One region of the Ureibacillus sp. GCM10028918 genome, then DNA from elsewhere that is predicted to be linked to it. Evidence: riboswitches for the same ligand, from Rfam matches in the RefSeq annotation. Region 1 holds a riboswitch; each other region holds the start of a gene.
The links. Region 1 has a riboswitch for thiamine pyrophosphate ahead of thiT (energy-coupled thiamine transporter ThiT). Riboswitches for the same ligand answer to the same signal wherever they lie in the genome.
Positions count from the first base shown of each region.

Region 2: another riboswitch for thiamine pyrophosphate. It lies ahead of ACFQU5_RS11055 (ABC transporter substrate-binding protein); the one in region 1 lies ahead of thiT (energy-coupled thiamine transporter ThiT).
Region 3: another riboswitch for thiamine pyrophosphate. It lies ahead of ACFQU5_RS19775 (YkoF family thiamine/hydroxymethylpyrimidine-binding protein); the one in region 1 lies ahead of thiT (energy-coupled thiamine transporter ThiT).

Region 1 covers NZ_JBHTFK010000021.1:8,965-19,063, forward strand. Annotated here, with positions in the region: gene ACFQU5_RS15235 (beta-class carbonic anhydrase) at 1-405, shown strand, start outside; gene ACFQU5_RS15240 (GNAT family N-acetyltransferase) at 479-1,075, opposite strand; gene ACFQU5_RS15245 (polyphosphate kinase 2 family protein) at 1,194-1,934, opposite strand; gene ACFQU5_RS15250 (tryptophan-rich sensory protein) at 2,047-2,778, shown strand; gene map (type I methionyl aminopeptidase) at 2,834-3,586, opposite strand; gene thiT (energy-coupled thiamine transporter ThiT) at 3,908-4,465, opposite strand; TPP riboswitch at 4,605-4,712, opposite strand; gene ACFQU5_RS15265 (magnetosome magnetite crystal formation protein family) at 4,847-5,176, shown strand; gene ACFQU5_RS15270 (hypothetical protein) at 5,235-5,363, shown strand; gene ACFQU5_RS15275 (SbcC/MukB-like Walker B domain-containing protein) at 5,380-8,457, opposite strand; gene ACFQU5_RS15280 (exonuclease SbcCD subunit D) at 8,454-9,626, opposite strand; gene ACFQU5_RS15285 (aminopeptidase) at 9,774-10,099, opposite strand, start outside.
Region 2 covers NZ_JBHTFK010000007.1:353,702-363,800, forward strand. Annotated here, with positions in the region: gene ACFQU5_RS11010 (YetF domain-containing protein) at 1-125, opposite strand, end outside; gene ACFQU5_RS11015 (SDR family oxidoreductase) at 526-1,290, shown strand; gene ACFQU5_RS11020 (YuzC family spore coat inner layer protein) at 1,459-1,947, opposite strand; gene ACFQU5_RS11025 (SET domain-containing protein) at 2,454-2,831, shown strand; gene ACFQU5_RS11030 (Spo0E family sporulation regulatory protein-aspartic acid phosphatase) at 3,185-3,379, shown strand; gene ACFQU5_RS11035 (TatD family hydrolase) at 3,499-4,269, opposite strand; gene ACFQU5_RS11040 (ABC transporter ATP-binding protein) at 4,266-5,006, opposite strand; gene ACFQU5_RS11045 (ABC transporter permease) at 5,003-5,764, opposite strand; gene ACFQU5_RS11050 (thiamine-binding protein) at 5,764-6,054, opposite strand; gene ACFQU5_RS11055 (ABC transporter substrate-binding protein) at 6,057-7,076, opposite strand; TPP riboswitch at 7,187-7,296, opposite strand; gene ACFQU5_RS11060 (hypothetical protein) at 7,515-7,787, shown strand; gene ACFQU5_RS11065 (GNAT family N-acetyltransferase) at 7,908-8,414, shown strand; gene ACFQU5_RS11070 (hypothetical protein) at 8,614-9,060, shown strand; gene ACFQU5_RS11075 (helix-turn-helix transcriptional regulator) at 9,062-9,298, shown strand; gene ACFQU5_RS11080 (DUF4386 domain-containing protein) at 9,344-10,057, shown strand.
Region 3 covers NZ_JBHTFK010000041.1:108,332-118,272, forward strand. Annotated here, with positions in the region: gene ACFQU5_RS19760 (energy-coupling factor transporter transmembrane component T family protein) at 102-881, opposite strand; gene ACFQU5_RS19765 (ABC transporter ATP-binding protein) at 862-2,535, opposite strand; gene ACFQU5_RS19770 (ECF transporter S component) at 2,532-3,110, opposite strand; gene ACFQU5_RS19775 (YkoF family thiamine/hydroxymethylpyrimidine-binding protein) at 3,103-3,708, opposite strand; TPP riboswitch at 3,809-3,915, opposite strand; gene ACFQU5_RS19780 (hypothetical protein) at 4,212-4,397, shown strand; gene ACFQU5_RS19785 (hypothetical protein) at 4,474-4,698, shown strand; gene ACFQU5_RS19790 (hypothetical protein) at 4,649-5,113, shown strand; gene ACFQU5_RS19795 (glycoside hydrolase family 18 protein) at 5,717-7,024, shown strand; gene ACFQU5_RS19800 (Eco57I restriction-modification methylase domain-containing protein) at 7,082-9,941, opposite strand, start outside.

The DNA of each region.
Region 1 (10,099 bases):
GGGGCTCAAGTCAGTCATCCTTTCGGTGCTGTTATGAGAAGTATATTAGTGGCTGTGTATGCATTAAAAGCTGACGAAGTGTATGTGATTGGACATCATGATTGTGGCATGAGCGCCATTGATCCAGATGTGATGATTGGAAATATGCTGGAACGTGGGATTAACGAAGATATCATTGATACCGTTAAGTATTCAGGAATCGATTTAGTTGAATGGCTTCGTGGTTTCGGGGATGTTTCGACAAGTGTATTAAAAAGCGTCGATATGATTCGCAATCACCCTTTAATGCCAAAAATGACACCAGTCCATGGACTTGTCATCGATCCGAATACCGGTAAATTAGAATTACTTGCCGACGGAAATTCATACTTAGAAGATAATAATAGTACTGAAACAACAGTCTAAAAATTAATAAAAAGACGGCTATCCTAAAAAATGCAATTGCTTCTTGCAAATCGCATTTATTTAGGATAGCCGTTTATTTTCTGAGATCATCTTGGAGTAATGAGTAAAGATAATGATCTTCCCAACTTCCATTAATATACAAAAGCTCCCTTAATAGTCCCTCTCGAACAAATTGAGCATTTTCTAGTACTCTGATGGAACCAGTATTCTTTGGCGATACATATGCTTCAACGCGATGCAATTTTACATTTCGGAATGCAAATTCAATAACTGCATTAACTGCTTCTGTCGCAATGCCTTTTCGTGTGTATCTTTCATCAATTGAATAACCGATAAAAGCACTATTGTATGGAAGTCGTTTGATCGCATACAAAGAAATATGTCCAATAAGTACGTTACTTCCCTTAGGGTAAATTCCAAATGAGTATTCACGATTTGCACGCAGCAAATGGATACTCTCTAATATTTTTTTAAACTGTGCTTCCTCTGTGTAAAATTCCTCTTCATGCAGCGGCTCATGGATGGACCAAAAATATTTATTTCTTCGCATGAGCTCAGCTAAACTTTTAGCATCGGATTCTACAAAGGTGCGTAATAATAAGCGATCCCCCTCAATTTTTACCAACTTATCACCCTTTTTATGTAATAAATTCAAAAACTTTTTAACCATCATCAGAGGTACCCTAAAGCCTTTCTTGAAGTTTCTTACAAATTATCACTTTTCCATCATTTTGCACATCATCTATTTCTTTATTCAAGCTGTTTTTATTTATTCCTGCTTTTCTAATCTAAAAGTTGTTATTCGCTAACCCTCTATGCACAGCTACTTGCTTTACATGTTGAAATGTTTCTCTTAATACTTTTATGCGAGCATAATGCTTATTATTTCCTGAAACTAATTTCCATGGTGCGTTAATTGAATCCGTTTGTTGGAACATTTCATTCGCACATTTCACATATTCATCAAACTTTTCACGATTACGCCAGTCTTCTTCAGTCAATTTCCATGACTTCATTGGATTTGTTTGACGTTCTTTAAAACGGGATAATTGTTCATCTTTACCTACATGAATCCAGAACTTAATAACAATATATCGGTCATCCGTCAGCATTTTTTCGAAAGTATTTATTTCATTATACGCTCTTTCCCACTCATTTTGATTAGCAAACCCCTCCACTCTTTCTACTAATACTCTTCCATACCATGAACGGTCAAAGATTGCTATTTGGCCATGTTGAGGGAGCTTTTCCCAAAAACGATGCAAATAATGATAGCTCCTTTCATGGGTTTGAGGTGCAGAAATTGGGTGAACGAAAAAACCACGTGGATCAAGTGATTGTGTTAATCTTTTAATCGCACCACCTTTGCCAGCAGCGTCCATACCTTCGAAGGCAATGATTAGACCAATTTTATTTTTAAATAGAAGTTGCTGAATCTTCAACATTTCATATTGGAGTATTTCTAGTTCTATTTTGAACTCTTTTTTATCCATAGTTATATCTAAATCTAAGTCTTCTATTTTCTGCATCATTACCACTCCTGTTTTTTTACTATCTATTATACAAAAATATGTATGTTATTGGAAAATGTTGTTCAAAGCTTTGTAAATGTATATAATTTTATAGAGGGGAGAGGAATGAATGAGTCGATTAATCTTATTATTTACTTCGGTCATTGTAGCTACACTCTTTACAATAAATGCATTTTGGCTACAGTTAAATGGGCATTCAACAATCGATATTATAAATCGATTGCCATTATTATTTGCACCAGCAAATTATGTTTACTACATATGGATTGTTATTTTCATATTTCTTTTCCTTTGGATTTATAATTATACCAAGTTACGTCGGACTGATTTCTTTATCACGAATTATCAAACAATCTTGTTCATGCTTGCAGTGGTTCTGCAAATTGCCTATCTATGGAGCTGGCACAGTGATTATTTCATTATTTCAACTGTGATTTTATTAATGCAGGTTGTTGTGTTATTCGGCCTTTATTTTTCATATCCATTGAAAAAGGAATTGTTCACAGCAAGAATGCCAATTGCCATTTTCTTTAGTTGGTCGACCTTCTTATTGCTCTTACAGTGCTGCTACCTATTAATAGAGTATCAATGGTCGGGATTTGGAATAAGTAACGCTCTTTGGGCAGTCATTATAATGACCATCGGAACGGCCATTGCACTTCATCTTAGGTACCATCATTTTGATACCGCTTACCCAATTGTCTTTAGTTGGTGTTATATCGGAATTGCAGCTCAGAACGGATTTAATGAACTATTAGTTACGACTGCTGCTCTATTCTTAGCTGGCGTGATGGTTGTGGGCGTGTTCCTTATTAAAAAGGCATATCATCCCCCAAAATAGAGGACATTAAAAAAATCCTGAACACTTGAAATGAGCTCAAGTGACAGGATTTTTTTTAGTCTTCAAGTTGTGTAATAATAATTGGTTTGTCTTTTGTTACTACAATTGTATGTTCAATTTGTGCAACAAGTGATTGATCTGGAGTGATAAATGTCCAACCATCACCAGCTTCTACAATATGCTCAGCTTTTTCTGAAATAAATGGTTCTACTGCTAACACCATTCCATCTTTCAAAATAGTAGTATCCCACGCATCAAAGTAGTTTAAAACGTGCTCTGGCTTTTCATGTAATGCACGGCCAACACCATGACCCGTTAAATTCATAATCACTGTTAATCCATGATCTCTCGCTTCACGTTCAACTGCCTTACCTATCTGATTCAGCTTTGAACCCGCTTTAACTTTTGTCATGGCACGGTCAAAAGCAGATTTTGCTACTTTACATAGTTTTTCTTTTTCTGGATGTCCATCTCCGACTACAAAAGAAATTCCTGTGTCAGCAAAATAGCCATCTAACGAACCCGATACATCGATATTCACGATATCACCTTCGTTAATGACACGAGAACCAGGGATACCATGAGCTACTTCATGGTTTACACTAATGCAAGTGTATCCAGGAAAATCATACTCGCCTTTAGGACCAGAAATTGCTCCTGCTTCGGTAAACATACGACCACCAATTTCATCTAATTCTTTCGTAGTGATTCCTGGTTTTGTTGCAGCTTTCATAGCCTCACGAATTTCAGCACAGATTCGCCCAATTTTTTTTAACGCTTCTAACTCTTCTTTAGTTTGTACAATCATTTTAAATGTTCCTTCTTCCTATTTACATATATCTCTATATAATATACCACAATCATAACAAATTATTGGGCATGTAATCTTGATTTAAGGGTTGTCTGCATTTAATTTACTTCTAACCATAAGTGTTTTCCTAATAAAGAATATATTAAGTATTATTACGCGAGCGGACTAAGCACACAAGCCACAGAGCCGACTTGTGGTTAAGATGGCGTTAATCCGGATCACAAACAGATCTCACTCTTATTTTTCATTTACAATGCGCTTTATACACCCTTATGAGACTAAAAAAGACGACCTAAATATTAGGCCGTCTATATATTTTTATTTCGATTTTAAAAGTCTGGGTGCTGCTGTGAAAAGTAATGAACCGGCAATTGCTGTCAGGATGATAGCTGGAATCATATAGGAGCCATTGTAAATTAATGTATAGACCCATACGTTCTGGTCCCCAGCGTATTCACTAAAGAAGACAACACCAGCAAGCGAGTGGGCTGCGTAACGCAACAAACCGCCTAGAACGATCCCTAATACAATATAGAGAACGATATTTTTCTTATCAACTTCATTGGCCGCTTTTATAATTTGCTTTCTGAAAACACCGGCTGAGCCGACAACGGAAAATGCTACTACATAATCGAGTAACGCTTGTGCCCAGTGCAAGATATAAGCACCAAAGAGCATTTGCAAGACTCCAATTAATAATCCAGTTGTCATACCTGCTAGCATTCCCCACCGAACCGCTATAATCAGGATCGGTAACATAACAAAGCTAATGGATCCGCCTTGTGCCCAAAGCGAAAAGGAAAATTGGTCCAACACCACACCGATTCCCGCGAAAATCGCAATCTCAACGAGCATTAATAATTTTTTATTGTTCATAACAAATCTCCTCTCTTTAAATCCGCATTAGAACCTAAGAGAAGGAATAGAAATCATCTAGTCCAACACATCAAAACTCTACTAGACTCATTTTTCCAAATAAAAATGACGTCAGGACAGAGCCTAAACGCCAATTGGAGTCGGTTTCTATCCACATCCCTACGCAAGTACTAACTTACAGGTTCATAGAGTTAGTGCAACAAGTGCACAATCTCAGCTGACTTCATCAGCTCCCCTTGTGGTAAATACATTTTATTTAATTGTTTGAACATAACTTATTGTATCAAACTATATGTACTTTTCAACTAGAATATGAATACGAATCCGTTTTATTGTCAATCACTTCCATATATAATAAAGCAAAATGCACGAGGTGAATACATGGAAAATAATAAAATTATATCTGCTCTTTGTTATGTGAGTCTTTTGTTTGCACCCTTTTTGATGCCCTTAATCGTTTATGTGGTCATCAAGGATAAGGAAGTAAAATATCATGCAAAACGTGCTTTCATATCTCATTCAATCCCTACCACCCTTTCCCTTCTTATAGCCATCTTAGGGTTTATAGGGGTATTTTCTGTGAATTATGATAATATGAATGGATTCATTGGAATAATGTTTGTTCTGATGGGAATCTCCTTTCTTATAACAATTGGGATTATTATCTGGAATTTAGTGCAGGCATATCGATTGTTTCGGATAGGTTTCTAAAGTGGCTTTAATGGGTATACAGTTTATAAGGCTTTAAAAGGTGAAGGAGTGCATTGCTATGAATTTTGGTAAAATTGTTCGAACAGTTATGAAAGTGGCACCCATTGTATATCCCATCGCGAAAAAGTTTCTGGCAAACCGAAAATCTACTAAGGCAAGATTTAAAACGAACGGCAGAGACTACTAGTGTCTCCGCCGTTTTTTCACTTCAGAAGGATAGATGTTTTACTATAGCCTTCTTTTAATTTTTCTACCTGCAGAATAGCAGGCATTGCAGCTTTCAACTCGGATACGTGAGAAATGACCCCTATGATTCGTCCTGATTTCTGAAGGTCGATTAGTGTATCGATTGCTTTCATCAGTGATTCCTCATCAAGCGAACCGAAGCCTTCATCAATAAACATCGTGTCTATTTTCACATTTCCTTGGAAGCTTTGAATGACATCTGCCATTCCCAGGGCCAGACATAAGGAAGCGTTAAATTTCTCTCCACCAGATAATGATTTCACATCCCGGGACTGTCCAGTGTATGTATCATACACATCTAAGCTTAGACCACTTTGGCGGCCATGTGATTCTTGCCGATCAGAACATTGCAAATAATATTGTCCGTTCGATAGATTTTTTAAACGAATATTGGCTGCTTCCGTAATTTGCTCCAAATACCCCATTTGTACATATCGTTCAAAGGAGATCTTTTTACTATTTTGTCCACGCAATAAATTGTGCAAATCAATTATTTGACTTGATACTTCTTCCAGCTTAAATATTTTATCTGCCACATGGTCCAACTTCTCAGAGAAATTGATTGTTTGGCGTTCATATTCTTGCGAGCGATTTAGTGACTGAAGTGCATTTTCATACTCAAGTTTAAGCTTATTCAAAGTTCCTTCAACGAGTGTTAGATCTATTTTTTCTTTTCCTTCTAATTCTTCACTATCTTGCACAACCTGAGTTGTTAGAGTATGAAGGTTTTTCGTAAACTCAAAATATTGATTCTGCAATTGATTAATTTGATCATCACTTCGAATAGAAGTTTCAAAATGCTTGTAATTTTCAAAGCCTGCATGGAGCATAGATCGTTTAAATTCTTCTTTTGCTTGAATGAGCTTTTCTTCTAGATGTTCAATCTGTTTCGTTGTTTGATTTACTACTTCTTCTGTTGTTGCTACAAACTTCTCGACGTCGTGTAAGTGCTTTTGTACATTTTCCCATCGAGAAACTAACGTTTGCTTGTGCTTTTCTGCTTTTGCAAGTGCGCTGTGTAATAGTGAAATATTTTGTAAATCACCAGGAATTTCCTTTTGTTGTTCTGTTAGAACTGTACTTTCTTTTAGGAGCTGTTCTTTCGTACGGTAGTGTTTTTCCTCTAGCTGTTTTTGTTTTTCTTCTAATTGTTCATATACTGATTTTACCTGTTTAAGATTCTTCTTATAGCTTACGAGCTTTGCATCGTCGTTTTTCAATTGCTCTATTGTTAAATTAAGGACATTAAATTGCTGAATAAATTGTGGTTCTTCCTTAATTGGCGCATTTAGTCTCTCAAGCGCTTGTTCACACTCCGTTACCCGTGCTACTAGGGCGCTTATATTTGCTTCAACTCTATATTTCTTTTGCTCAACCTCTGATAGACTCATTTTTAACTTTTTAATTGTGGTTTCATCAACGATTTCAGTGTGTTGACTACTAATTTGTCCGTGTTCAGTACTGCCGCAAACTGGACAAGGTGAGCCTGGCACTAAACTCGCTGCAAGTCGGGATGCCTGATTTGCAAGCCATTTCCCTTCCTCTAATTCGTAAATCTGCATAGCAGACTGGTACTCTTCCTCCACATTATTTGCCTTCACTTGTAAGGCATGTAAGTCAGTCTTTAACTTACTGTAGTTTGAGAAAAGGTTAATTACTTCTTTTAAGTTGCTCTGCTTTTCCAGTAACTCATTAAAGTTTCCCGTTTTTTCTTCCAGCTGTTCGATTAGTTGGTTGAGCTGAACAACTTTCAGCTTTTCCTCATTAAGCTGCTTTTCGATTTCCACTAAGGCAGATCGGGCTTCCTTTTCTGCAAACTGTAGTGATTGGACCTTTTTACTTAATACTTCAATTTGTTCATATCTCGGCAATAATTTTTGTAAATCATTTAAGTGTTGAGCAGCATAATCTCTTTCCTCTTGTTTAGCACTCTCGATCTCAAATGCTTTATTTGCTTCATCCAAATCCTTCTTTGCTATTTCCAGCTTTTGAACGACATTTTCTAAATGGCTCTGCTTTTCCACCTTTTCCTTGTGTAGAGCATGGCATTGCTGATTTAAAGGCTGTATTTTACTTGCCCGATTAGCAGCCTCATACTCGTTTTTCATCTGTTCATAAACACCTTTTTGTTGCTCTAGCACCTGTAGATTTCGCTTTCTATTTTCAAAGGTATCAATTCGTTCATTAACTGCTTTACCTAATGCATAATGGTCTTTTTGCTCATTAAGTTTTGTTTCAACCTCTGAACAGATTTTGCGGTCTTCTTTAATCTTTTGTTTGTAATAGTTGTATTCCTCATCCAAAGCATCTTGGATTTGATAGACATTAGACTCTTGTGCAAGCACTGCAAAAAGTAAAGAATCACGTTTGGGCAGGGCCCCTTCGATTTGAGAAATATAACTCTTTTTTAAAGTACGGGCTCGATCTAACTCTATATCTGCTTTTCGTTTCTTTTCTTCAAGCTTTTGAGTCATTTCCCCATATCTGTTCGTTTTAAAAATTTTACGTAAAATTTCTTCTTTATTATCAGATTGAGAAGTTAATAGCTTGCGAAATTCACCTTGCGGCAGCATCACAATTTGATTGAATTGATCATAGGATAACCCAATTAGCTCTTCTATTTTTTGGTTAATATCCGTAACTCTTTGCCTTTCGACTATTGCGGCTTCTTGTCCATCATTTTGAATCTGAAACAGCTCGTATTTTTCCCCTGTAGCAGTTTTTCGGCCCTCTTTTACATGCGGAAGCTGTCGTAGAACACGGTAGGTCTTACCACGGATTGCAAACACTAACTCGACCGCAGTATGAACCGAATCTTCTGCAAAGTCACTTCTTAACGTTTTTGTCTCTTTTCGGTCCTGTCCACTTCCAAAACCATATAAAGCGAAGCAGATTCCATCAAAGATCGTTGTTTTTCCTGCACCTGTTGAACCGGAAATTACAAATAACCGGTTGTCTTTTAGCTCATTGAAATCAATCACTTCTTCATTTTTATATGGCCCGAAAGCCTTCATTGTCAGTTTAATTGGTTTCATTTCACTACCACCTCTTTCGAAATTTCACGTTCTTCACTTATCATTTCTTGTAAAATCTCTTCAAACAGCTGAGTAGCCATCTCACTTGGCTCTTGACCTGAAATTTCTTTATGAAATGCCTTAAATAAGCTGAAGTCATCCATCTGTTCTCTTCGAACGCAAGGCTCTTCCCCTTCAACTATTTCTCGTGGAAGAGCTTTGCGTTCGACATGCATCGCATTAGGATAGACAGTTCGTATTTGCTCCATTGCGCCAACAACAGGTGTTAAGTCAGTTAGTCGAACAAAGACATAATCCTCGCTTATAGAAGTTCTTAAAATCTCTTGAATTGACCCTTCAACAATTCGCAAATCTCGTCTTGGGATTAATCGACGCTTTTCAATAGAGACTTGTCCGAATTCGTCTAATTCAACAATCAAATAACCCTTTTCATGATTGGCTTCAGAAGATGAATATTTTAGGGGCGATCCTGAATAGCGTATTGTTTCATTTAATACATAATGTGCTTTATGCAAATGGCCAAGTGCTGTGTAATGGAATGGCTCAAAGTATTCTGCACTCACACATTCTGAACCCCCTATCGCTAAAGGCCGTTCAGAGTCACTAGTGTTGTCTAGTTTTTCTCCATAAGGGGTTACAAAAGCATGTCCAATAAAGACATGTCTTTTAGACTTGTCCATTTTTTCTTCGATTTTTTCTACGATTTTTTTCATCGCGTCATCATGGGTACTAATGGAGCCGTCCTCATATACACTTTTCACTGTAGAAGGTTCAGTGAAAGGAACTAAATGAAAATGAACTTCTCCAAACTCATCATTTAGAATGATAGGTTGTAAATCCGTTATATCTCCTGCGATGTGTAAGCCAGTTTCTTTCATCAATTTACTTCCAAATTGAAGTCGTGTTGGGCTGTCATGATTTCCAGCAATACTTAACACAGGCACTTTTCGTTTCAATACAATTTCAGCTAAAATTTCGTCCAATAAATCAACAGCTTCTATAGGAGGAAGTGCACGGTCATATAAATCGCCAGCAATTATGACAGCATCTGGTTGTTCTTCGTCAATGGCTTGTAAAAATTGCTCCAATACATAGCGTTGGTCGTCCGTCATATATACACCTTGTACAAGCTTCCCTAAATGCCAATCAGCGGTATGAAATAGTTTCATTACACTTAAGCCTCCATTTGAAATGTTTTTTTCTATTATAACATCTTTCGATAAAAAAAGACCGATTCCTACGAACAAACATTCGTAAAAATCGATCATATATGGAATGTAATTTATGGTTACTCTTGAACTAAATTGGACACTCTATTAAAACGCCCAATTCCCTTTTCGGAAGATTGGTTGCTCCGTACCATCAGCAAAGATCCCATCGATATCCATCTCCGCGCTGCCGATCATGAAGTCGACATGGGTAATGGAGACGTTAATGCCAAGAGCTTCTAATTGGCCTTCCTCAAGATCTTGACCACCTTCAAAGCAAGTTGGGTATGCTTCACCGATTGCGAGATGATTTGAGGCATTTTCATCAAATAATGTGTTGTAATATAAAATTCCTGATTCTGAAATTGGCGATTTGTGTGGAACAAGGGCAACTTCCCCTAAATAGGATGACCCTTCATCTTGATTGATTAATT
Region 2 (10,099 bases), on a different contig from region 1:
ATGGCAGATATAAAGTCAAAGGGCGTCAGCTGTGATATCTGTGTTTTTCCCAATATTTTAGCAGCAAATAACAAGGCTATAAATCCAAAAATAAGTTCGATTGTTGTTTGTCCTAAATTCTCCACATTATTTCACCTCTTTAAAAACCATTTCTCCCTGAGTATAGCCAACAAAGTCATTACAAAAACTCCAACAATAGAATAACAAACGGTAGTTTCACAATAAAAGGTTAGTACTGATAGTTTATTCAGTACTAAAACGAGAAACATTGAACAAACTTAAAAGGATATCCCTTTCCACGAAACATGGGTAATAAGTAAAATGGGCCGGGATAGGAAGGAAAGATTTGAACCTTCTATTTGAGAATGAACGAAATTGGTTTCTTCAAAATATTTAACAGTAGAGTACCTTTTTGTTGAAGGGTTTGACGGAAAGGAATAAGTTAAAAGGGAAAGACAAGTGGGCTTACATGCTTTATGGAGTAAGGAATTGTAGACTTTAAAAATTATGAACGGGGTGGATATGATGAAATTATCCGGTAACACAATTTTGATAACAGGCGGGGCATCTGGAATTGGACTTGCTTTTGCTGAACAATATTTGAAAGAAGGAAACGACGTTATAGTTGTGGGTCGTCGGGAAGAAAAACTGGCTGAAGCAAAAGAAAAATATCCGCAGCTACATACCCGTGTTTGTGATTTGTCCGAAGAGCGGGAGCGCATTCAATTGTATGAATGGGCTATAAAGGAATTCCCGCAGCTGAATGTTTTAATTAATAATGCTGGAATACAGCAAAGGGTAAATTTATTAAATGCAGCAAATGACTGGAGATATTACCAAAACGAGCTGGCGATCAATGTAGAAGCACCAATTCATTTATCTATGCTATTTATTCCTCATCTGATAAAGCAAGAGGAAGCAACGATTGTAAACATTACCTCAGGATTGGCGATTCAGCCTGGTATATGGGTGCCGATCTACAGTGCTGCAAAAGCTGCAATGCATTCATTTACACTAACATTGCGTCAGCAACTAGAAAACACGAGTGTTGAAGTAGTAGAGATATTGCCTCCTGCCGTCAATACAGATTTAGGAGGCGTTGGCCTTCATACTTTTGGAGCACCGTTACCTGATTTTATTGCTGGGATTTTTAATGGTTTAAAAAATGGTAAATCAGAAATTGGCTATGGGGGTACTGAACAGCGACTTACTGCCTCAAAAGAAGAAATTGAACAAGGAATGAAAAATGCCTGGCAGGGCTTTTTGAAAAATAATCCAGACTTCTTGTAGTGATCTTCTGTTTTGCAATCTTCCAAGGGTTAATGTAAACATAACTGGCAGATGAAGAACAAAGCATCGTAAATTAAAATGCTTTGTTCTTTTATGCTTGCTGAAGATACCAACACAAAATTAACTCTAGGTTTGCCGAAAACTAACGGAGATATTGCAGCAGTATCTCTAACGCCACCGTAATGAAATGGATAGCTTGCAACAATCTAAATTTTTTACTTTTGATTTGAATTCTAATTCTAAACCATCTGGATTGTATTTTATCTCTACATCTGACGTAATCCCAACGGAATGTATTAACCTTTCTACCTCTTGGCTATTCGATTGTTGTGCAACGTCCATTAATCTAGCACCAAATTCCTTTGAAGAAGCTAATTTGTCCAGAACCATGCTCGCTTCTTTCATAAGCTTATTCGATTGAATTGCAGATTCGTACAATAGTTCGGGATCAACTGGCGGATACGGGGACCGACTTAAAGGCTGTGGATTTTGACTTCCAGGAACACCAGGATGTTGTACTACATATTGCAATTGGTTTGCATGCATAGGAATTGAGGGCTGATACATAGGATTGACTACTTGATTTCTGGCAACCGGGTGATAAGCAGCATAGTTATAAGGCGACTGGTAGTAATGGGGCTGGTAAAAGTAATGCATAAAAAACTCCTCCTAGTAGATTCATACAAGTAACTATCTCTAGAATATGGGTAGTAGTTCATTTAGTTTAGGTTTGTGACTAAGTGATGTAATTTAGCTCCCCTATTTAAGAAATACTGTAAAAATTATCAAGCTTTATTAAAGGGTATATTTATTTACAAGTGCCGAAGCTTCATGTAATACCTGAACGGAACTCAAGAGTGAAAGATGAAGGTATCCACATTCTTAGAGACAATAGAGTGAAAGTATAACAAGAAGGATAAGCAACCCCATGAAAAGCAGCCGATAAAGCGATGTATTACGCAAAAAATAATGGGAAGAATAACTACCAAATATACACCAATGACTTAAATGATATTGAAGTTAATGGTAAAGGAATCTTTAAAAATTGGATGGAAGTATTCAAAGTCCTTTGAATTAAGATAAAAAAGCAATAAAGCAAGCGCCGATACTGTAATTCATGGTACAGTTAGAGAGAAAATTATAAAGAAGAGTAGGAGTACAATATGATTGAGGTAAAAACCTCTCCAATAAGTGATGGAGAATTTAATAGAGGCGTATTTGCAACACAGGATATCAAAAAAGGGGAGCTTTTTCATGAAGCACCTGTCATTTCTTATCCAAACGAGCAGCATCAACACATTGAGAAAACCTTGCTAGCTGATTACGCTTTTGAGTATGGGATCAATCATACGGCGATTCTTCTCGGCTATGGCATGTTGTTTAACCATTCCTATGAACCGAATGCCATTTATGAGATTAATTTTGACAATCATACATTTGACTTTTATGCATACAAGGATATAAAAGCTGGTGAAGAGATTCTCATCAATTATAATGGGGAAGTCGATGACAAGGAGCCACTTTGGTTCAATAAAGACTGAAGTAGAGAATGCCTTAAACAGGGATACTAGAGGAAATAGTAAATTTAATAGAGATTTTATATAAAAATGCGTTAATCCAAATATGGATTAACGCATTTTTGGCGTAAGAAATTTTGCAAAGAATATAAATTTGAAGTTTACTATGCTACTATACGGGTACTATGGCAATAATAGGAAATATTTTGGGTGTTTTAGGAAGAGTTTCCTATTTATTGATTATAAAAAGATATAAAAATAAGAATGTATGGTGATATTGATTTTAAAGAATTAGATAGATAATTAACTAAAAATAGATTAAAACCAAAACAATTATGAATCTATTAAAATACTAAGAAAGTTGGAGGGAATATGTTGTGGCAAAAATAGCTATTACTTTATTAGATTTGGAAGATGCAATTGCAACTCTACAGAACCGAATGATTGATATCGGCCTATCAAAAGGTTTAACTCATCCAGATACCGTCAAATGCAGTCAAGAACTAGATATAGTCCTAAATCACTTCCAACAAATCAACGCACGGCAGGACTGTTATGTTCCGATAAACTAATTCCATACACCATGGGTTGTTAGATAAATCCTTTATCCAGTAATCCCTGCTTCTCAATAGGCTTATATAAAAAAGAATGTCTCAAAAGCATAATTTTCTATTGAGACATTCTCAGGTAATTAAATCCCATAAAACTTCTTAGTATTTTCATATAAAATTTTTGCGGTTTCCTCAATAGTGCGAGCTTGGAGTTCTGCTATTTTTTCTATGGACTGAACCATCATTTTTGGTTCGGTCCGTTGATTTGTATATGGTCCTTCAAACGGCCATGGCCCATCCGTTTCGATCATCATTTGTTCAATAGGGTACTTGCGAATGAGCTGCTGAATTTCATCCTCATATAAACAATCCGGTGTAATGGATATAAAGTATCCATTTTTTACCATCCTTTTAACAACGATATCATCGCCCTTAAACCAGTGAAAATGAGCTTTTGTCACGCCATGCTTTTCTAGTAATTCACATGCAATTTGTGCATCATCGTAGACTGCATGAAGAACAATGGGTTTCTGTGAAGAAGCAGCAAATGCGACAAATCGGTCTAGCAACTGAATGTAAGGTTCGTAGTCCAAGGGTACCAGACTTTCTAATTTCTTATAGTAAGGTAACCCGACTTCACCAACTGCCACCATTTCGTCTATATGCTCTTTCATCCATGAAAATAGCTGATCCATTTCTTCAATTGAAGGTATATCCTGTTCAGGGTGAAAACCATAAGCTGCATGTATACGGTTATCCTCAAGAGAAGAGCTGCGATTCTTGATACAAGAAGGCAAGTCAAAGGATACAGCCACCAATGCTTCAACACCATGCTCTGCAAGCTTGGCTAAAATTTCTTTTCGATCGTCCTCATCATAATGGTCGAGATGGATATGGGCATCAATCATCATTCTGCTATTTCCTCCTTCATGTATTGGAAGATTTGTTGCTTTAGTTGGAAAAATTCATTCGTTTCAAATAAAAGCTCGTCTCTTGGTCGTGAAAAGGGGACGGTGATTTCTGCTTTTATATATGCTGGTCTTTTCGATAAGATATAGATTCGGTCTGCTAAAAATAATGCTTCTTCTATGCTATGGGTAATAAACAATATAGATTTGCGGTCTTCTTCCCAAATGGAAAGAAGCCATTTTTGCATCTTGATTCGCGTAAATTCATCCAAAGCTGAAAAGGGCTCATCTAAACAGAGAAGGCTTTCATTGCTAAGTAACGCACGAATAAATGCGACTCGCTGCTTCATCCCTCCTGATAATTCATTGGGATACGATTCTTCGAATTCTGTTAAACCGGCTTTTTCAAGCAAACGTCTTGCTTGTTCATAATCGGGTTTTCTTTTTAGTTCTGCTGCAAGAACAACGTTTTCTAACACAGTACGCCATGGAAGTAAGGACGGGTTTTGAGGCATGTAGCTAATCAAGCCTTTCTTTCCATTAATCGTTTCTCCGTTTAACTGAATACTTCCGTTGTCTGGTGCAAGAAGGCCGCCGACAAGTTGAAGAAGGGTACTTTTCCCGCTGCCAGAGGGTCCAAGGATTGCAACGAACTCATGTCTATTCACTTTTAGATTCAATTTATCCAGTACTGGAAGCTGTCCAAAAGCTTTATTTAATTCAGTAATTGTTAAACTCATCTCATTCCCTCATTTCGACCTTTAATCAATAGTTTTTCCACAAGCCGGATTAACCCGAACAAACAAACGCTTAATAACATGATAAAGCCAATCGCTACGAATACGCGATCAATGCGAAAAGAAGATTGTGCTAGCGTCATATAGACACCAATGCCTTTTTTGGCACCAAGCCACTCGGAAATGACAGCGCCCATCACACTGTAGGTAGCTGAGATTTTTAAACCGGAAAAAATGGAGGGAAGGGCATGGGGCAGCTCTAGCTTCCAAAAGATTTGTTTATTGGTAGCACCAATCATTTTCATATAATGTTTTAACTCAGGAGCTGTTTGCCTAAACCCATCCATGCTGGCTACAACAATCGGGAAAAAGCAAACTAGGCTAATGATAATGAGCTTGGGCAGCAGCCCGAAACCAAACCATATAATTAATAAAGGCGCTAACACAATCGTTGGGATATTTTGCGATAAGATTAAAAGTGGATAAAGGACTTCATTTACTTTTGGCAATCGGTGAAGAATGATGGAAATCAGAAGTCCGACACTACTGCCTATAATAAGTCCAACAATCGATAAACTAATGGTAGAAATTAGATGACCATAGAAGTCGCCAAAGCCAATTGACGCCTCTTTCAAAACGTCGCTTGGAGCGGGCAATAGCCATTTTGGTGTATCCGTCAGTCGAATGAGTAGCTCCCATAGGATAAATAAAAAGAGAAGGAAGAAAAGAGACCTTCCTCCACGCATCCGCATTTTTTTCATTAATGATATTTCTCCGTGAGGGCTTCCATGGATGTTCCGCTTGGTTGATATAGAATTTTCACCTGCGTAATCACATTAATGCTACCTAGTTCAATCATCTTTTTATTCATTTTTTCGATGATGGATAAAAGTGTGGAAAGTTCGCCCTCCATCGTAGTTTCCAATGGCTGAACCTTGTATTTCACACCGGACTCCTCAATGACAGCAATTGCTGCATCTACCAAAGGGATTACATCTGCAAATTCTTTTGTTTTTGGGATAATTTGTACACTAATCAATGAATTGGCCATTTTTATTCTCCTTCTTTCGGTAAAAATTCATTTGTAAATGCTGCTTCTGGGTCAAAGTCGCCTTCTAATACACCGTTTTCTTTCATCCACTCGGCATAGTTTTGCCAAACCTCTAATTTCTGTTCTCCAAAGCGCGGAGCATCGTCCTGATATTTATCTGCCAGCCATTTTTGGCTTTCCAGCACAAGCTCGGTATCCAGTTCGGGAGCTGCTTTAGAAAGGATAGCCGCTGCTTCCTCTGGTTTTTCAATTGCAAATTGATAGCCTTGAGACGCTGCTGCTACAAAGGCTTTCACTGTTTCTGGCTTTTCTTCAATCATTTTTTCATTTGTTGCAAGAACCGGAGTATAGTAATCTAGTTTTTCACTATAGTCCGTTAAGTAGACCATATTGATGTCTTCGCCACGAAGTTCAGCTTCAATTCCTGTCCATGCGTAATAAATCCACGCAAAGTCTATTCCTTGATTGGTCATTGTGAAAAAGTCGGCATCACCGGCATTTACGATATCAAGCTTATTGATATCAGCATTTTCTGTGTTCATTAAAGTTTCTAACACAGCCTGTTCAATAGGGGAGCCCCAACCTCCATATACTTGTCCCTCGAAATCTTTTGGAGAAGCAATCTTTTTGGCTGCTGGTGAGGCAAACCCTGATGTGTTGTGCTGAATCACCGCTGCAATCGAAACAATCGGTACATCCTGTGTACGTGCTAGAGTAATTGATTCTTGGTAGCTTACACCAAACTCTGCATTACCTGAAGCCACAAGCTGATCGGCACCCGCATCACCTGGTTGTATAATTTCAACGTCCAAGCCTTGCTCTTCGAAATAGCCATTTTCTTTTGCAACATATAACCCTGTGTGATTCGTGTTAGGTGTCCAATCCAACACCACGCTTACTTTCTCTAATTCATTTGTTTCGTTAGTTTGCTCGTTTGATGTTGAGTTTGTTTGTGCTACGTTCGATTGGCAGCCAACAAGCGCGAATACTGCAATCATCACAAAGATGTAAAATCTTTTCATGGGAATCCTCCAATACATTTGAATTAATCCATAAAAAGAAGAAATAAAAAACGTCTGGGATAGAAATAATCCCAGACGTAAATAACATTCATTTCAATATGAAAGAAACTCAGATTGAAGCCAATGTTCCCTACGCTGGTATTAACCAAATCAGGTTCAAAGGGTCAGTATCTAACGGATACAGTCTCAGCTGGCTAAACCAGCACCCCTACATTCTTCTTGATATGAACTTATATTTCCTATTTTAGACAGAACTATGAGAAAAGTTCAATATTATTTTGAAATACATTTTAGATAAATAGAGTCGTGGATATCCATCTTCGTACAAATGATAGAATTTCAAGTGTTCACTTGGTTACAGGAAGATGTGAGTTTTGTTATAATCGGAATTAGAGAATCTACAACCAAAATAGTATTAGAATTAGGGGAGAAAAACATTTGCCAATTGCTATCACTATCTTAGTACTTGCCTTCGGTTTGGCATTTTTTACTAGCCGTAACAAGGCAAGGAAAAAGAAGCTTGTAACTTGGGGAGTGGCGACAATTGTTGCTATTGCCCCTTTAGTAGCTTGGATTGCCGGGATTTTATTTGGAATGGATGAAGAAGACGGGTTTGTAGGATTTACTGTTATGATATATAGCTTTATCTTGCTTGAAGTCATCGGTTTTGCCCTTGTATATCTTGGCATTTTTAAAAGAATGGTAAAATAAGTGTTTCTACAAATGTAGGGGCGCTTTTTATTTTTGCGTATCTTCCCAAAGATTTTATTGTATTTCGGTGTAAATAGAATTAACATGGATTTAAAATTATAATAATTATGAGGTGTTTTTATGGCACTAGAGATTACATTTCGCGATGCGACACTAGAAGATTTACCGAAAATTGTAGAGATTTATAATTCAACGATCGCAGGCAGAATGGTTACGGCAGACACTGAACCGGTTACGGTAGAAGATCGATTAAAATGGTTCCATGAGCATAACCCTTCCAAAAGACCTCTTTGGGTAGTGGAAACAAGTGGTGAAATCTGCGGATGGGTAAGCCTTCAAGACTTTTATGGAAGACCTGCCTATCAAGCAACGGCAGAAGTCAGCATTTACTTGGATGAAAATTTCAGAGGAAATGGTCTTGGAAAGACAGTGTTATCGAAAGTCATTGAAACGGCACCAAGCTGTGATGTGGATACTTTATTAGGATTTATCTTTGGTCACAACGAGCCAAGTCTTCGTTTATTTGAAAAGTTCGGTTTTGAAAAATGGGCTCACTTCCCGGAAGTGGCAACTTTGGACGGAGTAAAAAGAGATCTAGTTATTTTAGGGAAAAAGCTTTCGAATTAAAGAAAGTTTAATAGTTCAACAAAAAAGGCGTTGTCTCAAACTATATATGAGGCAACTCCTTTTTTTGTCGAACAAATAGCAAAAGAAGAGTCTTTTGAAAAATTAATGTAACATGTAGTTAACTTTTTGTGTAGTTCAACATACATTATGTATAACAAACTTTACTTTATGTAAAAAATAATAAACAGGGGGTGAAGATATGACCTATCAAGAAAAGAAGAGCATCGTATCGTTGATCAGTGCCATATTTATTTTTGTAACCTATTGCTTGTATATGTACCCGCGTTATCCTGGAGAAGGTGTGGAGTCGATGGAGAGCTTTCGTTACTGGGGTTCTTTCGTGCTAATTCTAGCTGTGTTTTCAATAGTGGCACATATCATTATCAGTATTATTTTTAATATTGTCTTTAGAATGACAACAAAAGAAAGGGAACCAAAATTTGCAGATGAACTGGATAAGTTAATTGACTTGAAAGCGTTCCGGAATTCATTTTTTGTATTTATCATCGGCTTTATTCTTGCCATGAGTTCACTTATTATCTACCAGCCTTTGCAGGTGATGTTTATTATCCTAATCTTCTCAGGTTTCATATCGGATGTGACCGGATCTGCTACAAGGCTATATCACTATAGGAGAGGAGTGTAAGATGGGAAAAAGTCTTGTTGGCAATCACATACGAAAACTACGATTCAACCATGACGAAATGACTCAACAGCAATTGGCTGACAAGGTGGGTGTAACAAGACAAACAATCGTGTCTCTCGAAAAGGGAAATTACTCTCCATCTTTGGAACTGGCATTTCGTATTGCTAAAGCCTTTAATTTACCGTTGGAAGAAGTATTTTTCTACGAAGAAGACACAAAGCAGAAGAACTTTGATTGATATTGCTATATCGTTTTTGAAATTATTAAACAAAGGGGATAAAAAATGAGTTCAAATAAGAAATCGGCAAAGATTGTAGGAGTTCTGTTTTTACTTGCAGCCATTACGGCAGTTATTGGTCTTAATTTATATGATCCTATCCTTAATGGATCGGATTACCTAAAAAGTGGTGCCGAACATGCAAACCAAGTGATACTAGGTGCAATTATGGAGCTGATTCTTGTAGTTTCAGTAGTTGGAACTGCAACAACAATGTTTCCTATTTTAAGAAAGTATAATGAGACGGTGGCTCTTTGGCATGTATGTTTTAGATTCCTTGAAGCTGTTATTATTACTGTTGGAATAATTAGCGTGCTTTCTCTATTGACGTTAAGTCGGGAATTTGTTGCAGCAGGATCTCAGGATTCGGCGTACTTTCTGGCTTCTGGAACTCTTTTAAAAGCAATACACGACTGGACATTTTTACTGGGTCCTCTTTTCATGCTTGGTATAAACACGATTATGTATAGTTATATCTTTTATAAAACGAAGCTAGTACCTAGATTCATATCGACATTAGGAATGACGGGGGCGATGCTTGTTTTCATTTGTGCCTTCCTGGTAATGTTCGGTGTATTTCCGCAAATTTCATTATGGGGTGGAATATTTGCGCTACCAGTAGCCGCGAATGAAATGATTTTAGCGATATGGCTGATCTTTAAAGGATTTAACGAATCTGCACTTGCTTCCATTTCTGATAAAAATTATGCGATCAGGTAGTGGCATGAATCTAATCCTGGAATAACGAAGTTTGCATTAAAG
Region 3 (9,941 bases), on a different contig from region 1:
AACACCCCGTAAATGTTAGTTTGCATCTAACATTTACGGGGCAGTTCATTAATGGGGAAGAAAGTCTTTGTGTAGAATTTTTGTAAATAAATTATCTAATATTATAGTTCACCATTATATAGCTTCAGAAAACCAAGTGAGGAAGACGTATACACTGCTACTGCGTAAAGAGTAAGCATAAGCACGAGGAATAGCCAATCTTCCTTTGTGATTGTAAATTGTCGTAGAAAGGTTCGATTCCTTTCACCTGTAAAGCCTTTTGATTCCATCGCAGTGGCGGTTCTTTCAGCTTTTCGTATGGCACTTGCAAGAAGAGGAATAGCATAACGCTTATACTGACTCCATTTCCCTCTGATGGTAGTTGCCTGATGTACTCCTCGAATTCGGTGTGCTTCTCGGATTATTTTCAATTCGTCTTTCATCATGGGCAGAAACCTATACCCAGCTAGTACCCCATATGCAATTCTTGGCGACAATTTAAGTTGCTGTATCAAACTTAAAATAAAATGTACAATATTTGTCGTAAAAATAAAGAGTAATGATAAGGCAGCAACACTTAAAACGCGCACAGCCAATGCTAGTGCCACAATAAATGTTTCACGCGGAAATTCAAAAATCAAAATCGTTATCACTTGATCTGGGCTATCCGGTTGTTTCCCAAAAATCAACGTTGTCCAGAACATGCCAAATGAAAACAGGATAAAAGGCAGAAAATAAAGAAAATATTTTTTTAAATTCACTTTTGCACCAACAAACATTAGTAATAGCGTACTTAAAAGTAGAATAGTAGGGGTAACCGGATCGAACACCAACGCTAGCAGTACTACTAAAATTACTATTGTTAGAGCTTTCATCGTCGGATTAAGTTGATGTAAGAACATAATCATGATCTTCCTTTTCGCAAAGTCGTTGCATTTTCACTTGAATCGGTAGGTCGATTCCCCACTCACGCAGCACTTCAATAGGTTGTTGCCAAAGTTCATTAGGTGTACAATCTGCCACAACCATTCCTTTATACAACACGATTATTCGGTCTGCGTAAGTTTGAACGAGCTCCATGTCATGGGTAATCATCACAATTCCGCTTCCTGTTTGATACCGCTCATCTAACATAAGCATCATTTCATTGTTTGTCGTCGCATCTTGTCCGAAAGTTGGTTCATCTAAAATAAGCATTTTTTGTTCATCTACAATCATGGTGCCAATACTTAACCTTCTCTTTTGCCCTTGACTGAGTGTATAAGGATGCTCTTTTGAATAGGCGGTTAATCCGAAATGTTTAAGTATTCGACCCACACGCTGCTGTATTTCTATTTCATCTACACCCTTCATTTGAAGACTAAAGGCGATTTCATCGTAAACTGAATTCGTAATAAATTGATGTTCAGGATTTTGAAAGACGTAACCGATTTCCTTTCGAACCTCCTTTTCGCTCCAATTGTGGAACGCTTTACCATGCAGCAAGACAGTCCCATTTGTAGGTCTTTGAAGGCCTGAAAGAATCCTTGACAGAGTGGTTTTCCCACTGCCATTCGCCCCAACAATCGCAACAAATTCCTGTTCCTGAATGGTTATGGATATATTTTTCAGGATAGCTTGGTCGTTGACAGTAAAAGAAACATCATTACATTCTAAGAATACGTCTTGAGTTTCTCGTTCAATTTTTTCGACGTTTCGCTCCCATTGAGTGTTAGACCAAAGATGAGCTTCACGTGCGAACTCTTCTAACGTTAAGGGAATAACACGGGAATCAGGACCTACATACGGCAGAACCTGCTGGGCTATTTTGGGAAGCCAGATTCCCTCTTCTTCAATCTCCTTTTGATGTGAACGAATCGCCTGTCGCAATGATCCATCGTAAAAAACCGAACCCTTCTTATTTAACAATAGGCATCGATCGGCCAATTCGGTCCACTGATCTAGCTGGTGCTCGATAATAATCAACGAAAATCCAATTTCATTTTTCAACTGCTTAATTGTATGAATTAAATCCATTCTTGCGATTGGATCGAGATTGGCAGTAGGTTCATCTAAAATAAGCAGACTCGGCTTCATTGCAAGAATACATGCTATGGCAAGTTTTTGTTTCTGACCTCCCGATAAAGTTGAAATGGTGGATTGTTTAAAATTTTCCATATTCACTAGGTGTAAAGCATAGTCAATTCGCTTTTCTATCTCTTCCCGTGGTACAGATATGTTCTCCAAACCAAATGCAATCTCATCTTCCACAGACAACATACAAAATTGTGTTTCTGGGTCTTGGAAGACAACTCCTACATGACGGCTTAGCTCACCAGGTTTGTAGGAAGTTGTTAGTTTCCCATTAATCAGGATTTCTCCTGATATAGCCCCGTCCAACTCACGAGGGTAAAGTCCATTAAGGCAAAGCGTGAGCGTACTTTTTCCGCATCCACTTGGTCCAAGAACTAGAATGCTCTCACCTTGCTCTAACGAAAAAGAAATATCAGACAAAATATCTCTTTCTGTGAATTCAAACTGTAGCGAGAGATTTTGAACCTCAACAAGGGCTATCATGTAACTTCCCTCTTCCGAATCTCTTTACCGAGTGCGTAGCTTGAAAGCACACCCGTTTTTGCAAGTCCGTCGCTAATAATCTTTCCAAGAAGACCCGCAATTAAAGCGCCACTTATAACGCGTGCAACAAACATGGCGATTACATACCCTGTTTCGAGAGCTGCAAAACCACCCATAAAATATCCGTAGATAAAGCTTGTTACAGCAGATCCAACTCCCGCTAGCATAAGAACCCCTGTGGAATAGTTTCTATATCTTGTTGCTGCAAAGACTGCTTCTGCCCCAATCCCTTGAATCATACCAGCGATGATTAACATAGGACCAACCGCATTCCCAATCAACACCTCAATCATAGCTGCAATCGTTTCAGATAAGAAAGCAGCTCCTGGTTTCCTGATAATATAAGCAGCAATGATTGAAACGATAAACCAAATACCAAAAATTAAATCATAGCCAATTGGACCAAAGAAACCAACGAGCAACTTACCTACAGGCAGGAATGCCAAATAAACAACTGCGAAGACAACGGACAATGCAGAAAGCACCACTATTTCTTTAAAACGCCAATTATTCATGTTTGGTACCTCGGTGCGATGGACTATTTGCCGAGAAGCTCACCGTCATGACAGTGTGGCTTGAGCCAGCATTTACAACTTCCTCGAATACTGTTTGAAGTCCTTTACAAATTTTCGAAGCATCTCCATCTAGGCGTGTAGAATAATGTGCTGGTGTCACAGACGCATATTCCTTTATTGCTTCTATTTGTTGATAGATGACGTCCATATATGAACCATTTCCTAACGGGTATAGAGAGAACTTTGCTGCTATGTGTTGATTTATTTGCTCACACACGAGAGCATTGGCAGGTTGATCATCTTTGGCTAAATATACATCACCTTCTGAATCTCCTGGACAGCCAAGTGAATAGGTAGCTTGAAAAGCAATATGCTTTCCTGACTTCGCAGCATTTAGAAAAATGGCACTTGTGACATCAAAGACATGCACCACCTTCCCACGAACAGTTGTTGTAACATCATCTGTCTTCATCCATACCTTCGTTGTATCTACTTCCTTAAGTGCACTTGTGATGATGTCGATAAAATCATCACTCATTGGGTGCAAGGAAAAACTAGCGCCCGCAATTTTACTTGCTCCACAACTTTGATTTGTCATTTTACTTCCTCCTAATCTATTGATCTCTTGGTTATTGCTCAAAGACAACAAAAAACTGCATCCCAGAGGAATGCAGTTAGAGTTTATAGACATGAATGAAAATGATCTAACCGCACTTCCCCACGCTGGTATTATCCAGATCGGGTGCAAAGAGTCAGAACAAAACAGTTCTTCTCAGCCATTTACATAGCTCCCCTAGTGCTTATCTCGGTATGCAGTTTTCTATTTAGACCATAACAAAGGAATTTATGTTTGTAAAGGTATATTTTGAATTAATCCCCTCCTCAAAATATTATGCATTTTCAAACAATACTTTGGTACAGTTTTCTTTCTTTAACTGGCCTAAGAGTTTCGAGGGGTAGTTTCTTTCTATCTTTGTTTAGTTATCTTAAAATAAAAATACTGTAAATTTTAGCAATTCAGCCTATATTATTTCTATATTTCGCAACTTCTAAATTATCTATTTCAAACGTAGATAAAAAGGTGGATAGGATAGAAATAATATGAAAGCGGAGGAACAATATGAGGAAAATAGCAAAACGCTGCTTGCTGCAATTTTATTATTCATTATGACTACCCGAGAAATAGCTGAAGCGCATCCAGGTGGAACTGACGGTAATGGGGGCCATAAAGTCATTTATCCTGATGCGTTTGAGGAAATGGAAGAAACAGAAGAAACAACAGAGTAAGACACTCGTTTCTTTTATATCATGTTAATTTATTTTTCAATAGAATAGCTTTTTAATTAAAAGGAGAAAGAAAAAAATGAAAACAAGTTTCAAACTAGTAATCTTAGGATTATTAACGACGGCTTTTCTTGCAGCATGTGGGCAAGATACAAAAGATGTAGAAGTGAAGGAAGAAAGTCAACAAAGTGAAGATGTACAAAAAGAAGCTGCGGCTCTCCCTAAAGAAGAAAAAAAAGAGACTGAATCTAAACTTGGTTCTAGAACAAATCCTGTACCTTTCCAAAACTACTACAGTAGATGACGAGTTATATGCCAACCAAGGTAATCGCTACGCAATCAAATTTGATTTAACGGTAACAGAGGTTATTGGCGGTGATGAAGCCTACCAAAAATTATTGTCTATGAACCAATTCAATGAAGCTGCTCCCGAAGGATATGAATGGGTATTAGCATATACAAAAGTGAAATTTGTTGAGTCTGAAACAGCAGATTTATCCTTTTTTATCGACGGAACTATGAATTTTGAAATGGTAAGTGAGTCCGGAGATATTTATAGTGGTGATGTTTATGCGACAGCTGAACCAGATTTCAGCTTTGAAATGTACGTAGGTAACGAAAAAGAAGGTTACATTGCTAATTTAGTGAAAACAGGAGAAAAAGCACAACTTCGCTATGAAGAAATGTTGGGCGGACATGTTTTCTTTAATTTACAGTAATTTGAATTTCAAAAATAAAGAGCAACAAACAACACAATAGAGGTAAAACGCTTGGGTATTTTTGAACTTCCCCAAGCGTTTTTGTGTTCTAATTTATTGTTATCTTGCTGTTATTTTAGTTGTTAATTGATGTATTATCACTTTCTCGGAATTATTAATAAAAAAGCCTCCCTTTTAAACTAATTGGCAATAAAAAAGGGAGACATCACCAAAGTGACATTCTTTTTTTGCTTAATTGAGTTTAGATAACAAAAGAAAAACGCCAAAACCTCCGATATTAAGGTTCTTGGCATTTTATAAAACTATATATTTTCGTATATGGAGACGGCGGGAGTCGAACCGCCTTCTCTTATAAACATTAAAATAACAGCATTTATAAGAATTCAAGGCACTTTTTTATATTTGCTAAATGCCAAATTAAATGCCAAAGCAATTAAATTAGCGTTGTTGGGGGCAACTTTTTATCCTTTTTATATAATTATTAATAATTAATTTCCTAACATAGAGGAATATACTATGCAGAAAATTTTATTTCTTATAAATTCAAATCATCCAGTTAATGGTATAATACCATTTGAATTACCTTAAGGAAGGATGAGATATTTGAATTCTTATTTGAATCAGAGTAACAGTCTTAAACTTGTACAACAGTTCGGCCCTTCATTAGAAAAACGCATTAGGGACTTTTTAGGTTGGAATACAGGGAGACTAGCATATTACCAAGACTCTGAAAATACATATGACGTTCAAGTTGACGGTTATTTTGGAACTTCTAGCGATCCTACAGCATTTGTTTCGGTTACATATTGTTCACCAGATAAACCGGGTCATAGTAATGAAAACAAATTGCAACTAAAATTAGGTGAACTGATGCTTCTTAAAAGTAGATATCCTAGTATAAAAGGAATACTAGTTATCGGTGGAACACGGCAGGCATGGTTAGCATACGTACTAGAAGCCTTTGAATATTTTTTTGATGAAGTTATATATACTTGGGAACCTACATTTGAAGCTCGTATGTTAAATCTAAAAAATGGTGTTATAAGCATCCAAGGTCAACATAGTCAAGTATGGGAACAATTAAGTAAAGAATGGGCATCGATTACTCTTTCATATGATGAACCTATTGATTCATATTTACGAGAAAATGCTTGGAACTATATGAAGGATAACGGAGCAGAGGGTCTATTACCTGAAAATATTAAAAGTCCTATTATTCGTGAATGTATGTCTGTAGCCTATCAAACCTCTTTACGTTCAAGAAATAGAAATGGAAAAGAATGGACAAACTATTTAAACCAAGACTGGGATAAATTATGGGAATCTCGCTCTTATTTTAATCCAGGAGAAGCAGTGATTGAATTAATACTTAAAAACAGTGGATATGCATATCAAGGTGGTATTGCGAAAGATGTTACAGTACCCTCTTTAATTCACCATTTAGGCGGGGAAAATGTAGATAAAACGAAAGTCTCGGAGGACTTTATATTATTCTCTCAAAAACTTAATAGACCCATTTTTATTCAGTCTAAATCCACTGGCGGTGGACGTGATAGACATGGAAAAAACATTCAAAATCGAACTAAGGAACAAATTGCACGTAGCCTATTCTATCGTGGATATATTAAGGACAATTCTATATTCCTACGTGAAAAAGATTTTGTCTGGATCGGAGTATTAGATGGAGACTGGGGTGTTACGAAAAAAACTGCCCATAAATACATTCACATGTTACAATGGGCCGGATATGATAAATTAATTGCAGCTGACAGCCTTTCAACTGAAGCTTTAGATGTAGAATATACCAATCAATTAAGCAACTATTTAGATACCCTAGACTGTGTTAAAGACCCCTTAGTATTTAATGAACTTTGGAGTGCATGGTTACAAGAACGTATTTTCAGAAAATAATTGATTTGTTTATATAAAAAGAAGCTGACCTCTATTTGTGGTCAGCTCTTTTGCATATTAAACTAATTCAAGTACTACTACCGATTCTCGAACTGGTATTTTCCCATATTTAGCCATTTGCTGAGGACTATTCCCTTTATATCGAGCTACAAGAATTTTCTCTAATTTATAACCAACACGTTCTGCTATCAATGCTAACAAGTGATCGACAGGTACCACTACTCCTCCCCACCGTGAATTTCCTACAACAAATGCTAATTTCGAACCGTGCTTGAGAATAGATTTCATCGAAATTAAAGTCTCTTGTAGATCATCAAAATAACCACAAATCATGTGAGGGATTTTAGGATTATTATTTTCTGTCAGCTTAACTTTATTTAAAATTTCATTAACTTCAGGGATATCAGAAACGACGTCATTTTTAAATGAAGCTTCTACATGGGATTTATATGAGTCCTTAACTAGTCTCTTATATTCTTTCTCTGAGTTTAAAATCCCAGTTATGCTTAGCTCTGCTTTTTGCTGAGCAAAATAGTTATTTCTATTTAGATATGGTGGTGATGTTATTACAAACCCAGCTTCACCTTCAGGAACTGAATCTCTAGCGTTCATAGTAAAGACTTTCGCCATTACAGAGGGGTCTAATGAATTTCTTTCGATATCCATTACCATTTTCCATAATTTATCTTTTAAAATACCGTTTATATTTATATTTTCATCGACCGTCTTAATATTCAGCTTATTAACACCTACATTATCTTCCTTATTTAGGAATCGATAATGTGAGCCATGTTTTCTAATTAAGCTGATTTCCTCTAAAATAGAAATTAATCCTAGTAGAATAAAATCACGCTCATTTTTTGATAAACTTAACTTTTCTATATATTTTCTCCATCCTAATATTTGTTGAAGTATTTTAGGAGAATATGCTTTTAATAAATAATTCATGAATAACATATCCTCTAACTCTTCCTCTTTTTGATTTTCAAAGTCTAAGGATTTTAGTATTTCCTTAAGTCTCAATGAATCCCAATCACTTATTTTCAATTTAGTAATCCAGGTCATTAATGGGGAAATATCTGTGCCTATTGAATCTATTCCTAATTCTTTACATGCTAATAAGGTTGTTCCACTGCCTACAAAAGGATCAAATACTACTTCATCTCTTTTATACCCTATTTGGTCTAACAAATACTTTATTAAATCCTTAGAAAAGCCTTGTGTGTAGTGATACCAATTATGAATCGGTACATCCCCCTTATTCTTTTGAAAAGTTACTAATTTATTTAACTCTGGTGAATTAATATGATATTTATTGAATTTAGTAATTTCTACAGGTAAATACTTCAAACGACTATCAATTGAAAGTTCCTTATAATAACTATCACTAATTTCATCAACATTAATTTTCTGTTTAATATCCAGAATTTTTTTGTCCTCTATTTTAGGCTGTAAATTAGAATGCGAAACCTCATGATTCCTCTTTAAAAAGTCATTTATATGCGTTATCATTTGTTCATCTAATCCAAGTTTATCTATAATAATTTCATTAAGTAAAGATAAGGCCTCTAAATTATCTCCGTTTAAGTTTTTAATTACTTTTTTGATTTGCATTATTTCATCCGTAGAAAAAATTGGTAACCTTAATGAAACCAAATGACTTTTTAAAACTCTGAACCACCCTCTGTGCAGCTGAGTAGTTTTTTTCCTAAATTGATATTCCATAATTGGTGTATTAAGAATAGCCGTCCAAAAGTGATACTCCTCTTTGGTCATATCTTTAGCGATTAATGCGTATCCTGAGCTAAAAGCATATTTTCCCTCAAGGTCTGCTGCTATCTGTATTGATGGCATCATCTCTCTAATAAGAATTTTCGGTTTAAACATATGAATAATATTTTGAGATCGACTAAATTGAAATATTTTATCTTCTTTCTCTATACTTCTTGATTCTAAGACAGATTTATTTAACTCCATATAAGAGTTGAATTTAGGATAACTCTCTTCGCTGTAATTCTTTAGTTTTACTTTCCCGTTTGAAGAATCGAATTCATATGGCCAGATCAGAAACTGATTTATTCCTTCAATAGAAAATTTTCGAATGTTCGTCCCGTCTATAAATTCCCTCAAAACATCATTTTCAACTATATCTTTATTTTTCTCATCTAAAATAAAGACTTTGTTCGCACCAGTTCTAACTCCCTGAATGATCTTTTCAAAAATACTTGTAATTGAAACTGTAGTTTCTATATTATCAATTTTATTTAAGATTTCTTCTTCCAACGGATTATTTAATCTCCATGGATGCGCGAATAGTTTTGATTGTTCAATAGAGACTATTTTTGCTTTTTTCATTGCCGATCCTACAGAATCCCACTGAGTACCACTATCAAAACTTGTAACTGAAATTAAATTATTGGCTAACTTTTCATCATAACCAATTTTTTGGAAAATAATAACACATGTATAAGTCGTTTTGCCTTTAAAAACTTGCCCATCACCAAAATCAATTATCTCAATAATTCTAGTATTCCGTGATAATAAATTACAGATCTGTTTACCATATTTAGAAGTTAGAAACTTATTGGAGACTACCAATCCAGCAATCCCTTTATCTTTTAATAGATTAATAGTATTTACAATAAAAGGAACCGTTAAATCAAAGTTTCCATCTAGAAATCCATCGTATTCAGCTTTCAAAGCTTCAATATATGGCTCTTCTAAATTTTGAGAACGCACATATGGAGGATTTCCAACTATTAAATCATAATTATTATTTTTGAATACACTTTCAGATTCAAATAATGATATTTGTTCTGAATTATTTAACTCAATTAATGTATCTAAACAAGCAAATTCTATATTTTCAAACTGATTTAATAACTTAGCAGCAAATATGTATTCCTTATTAATATCA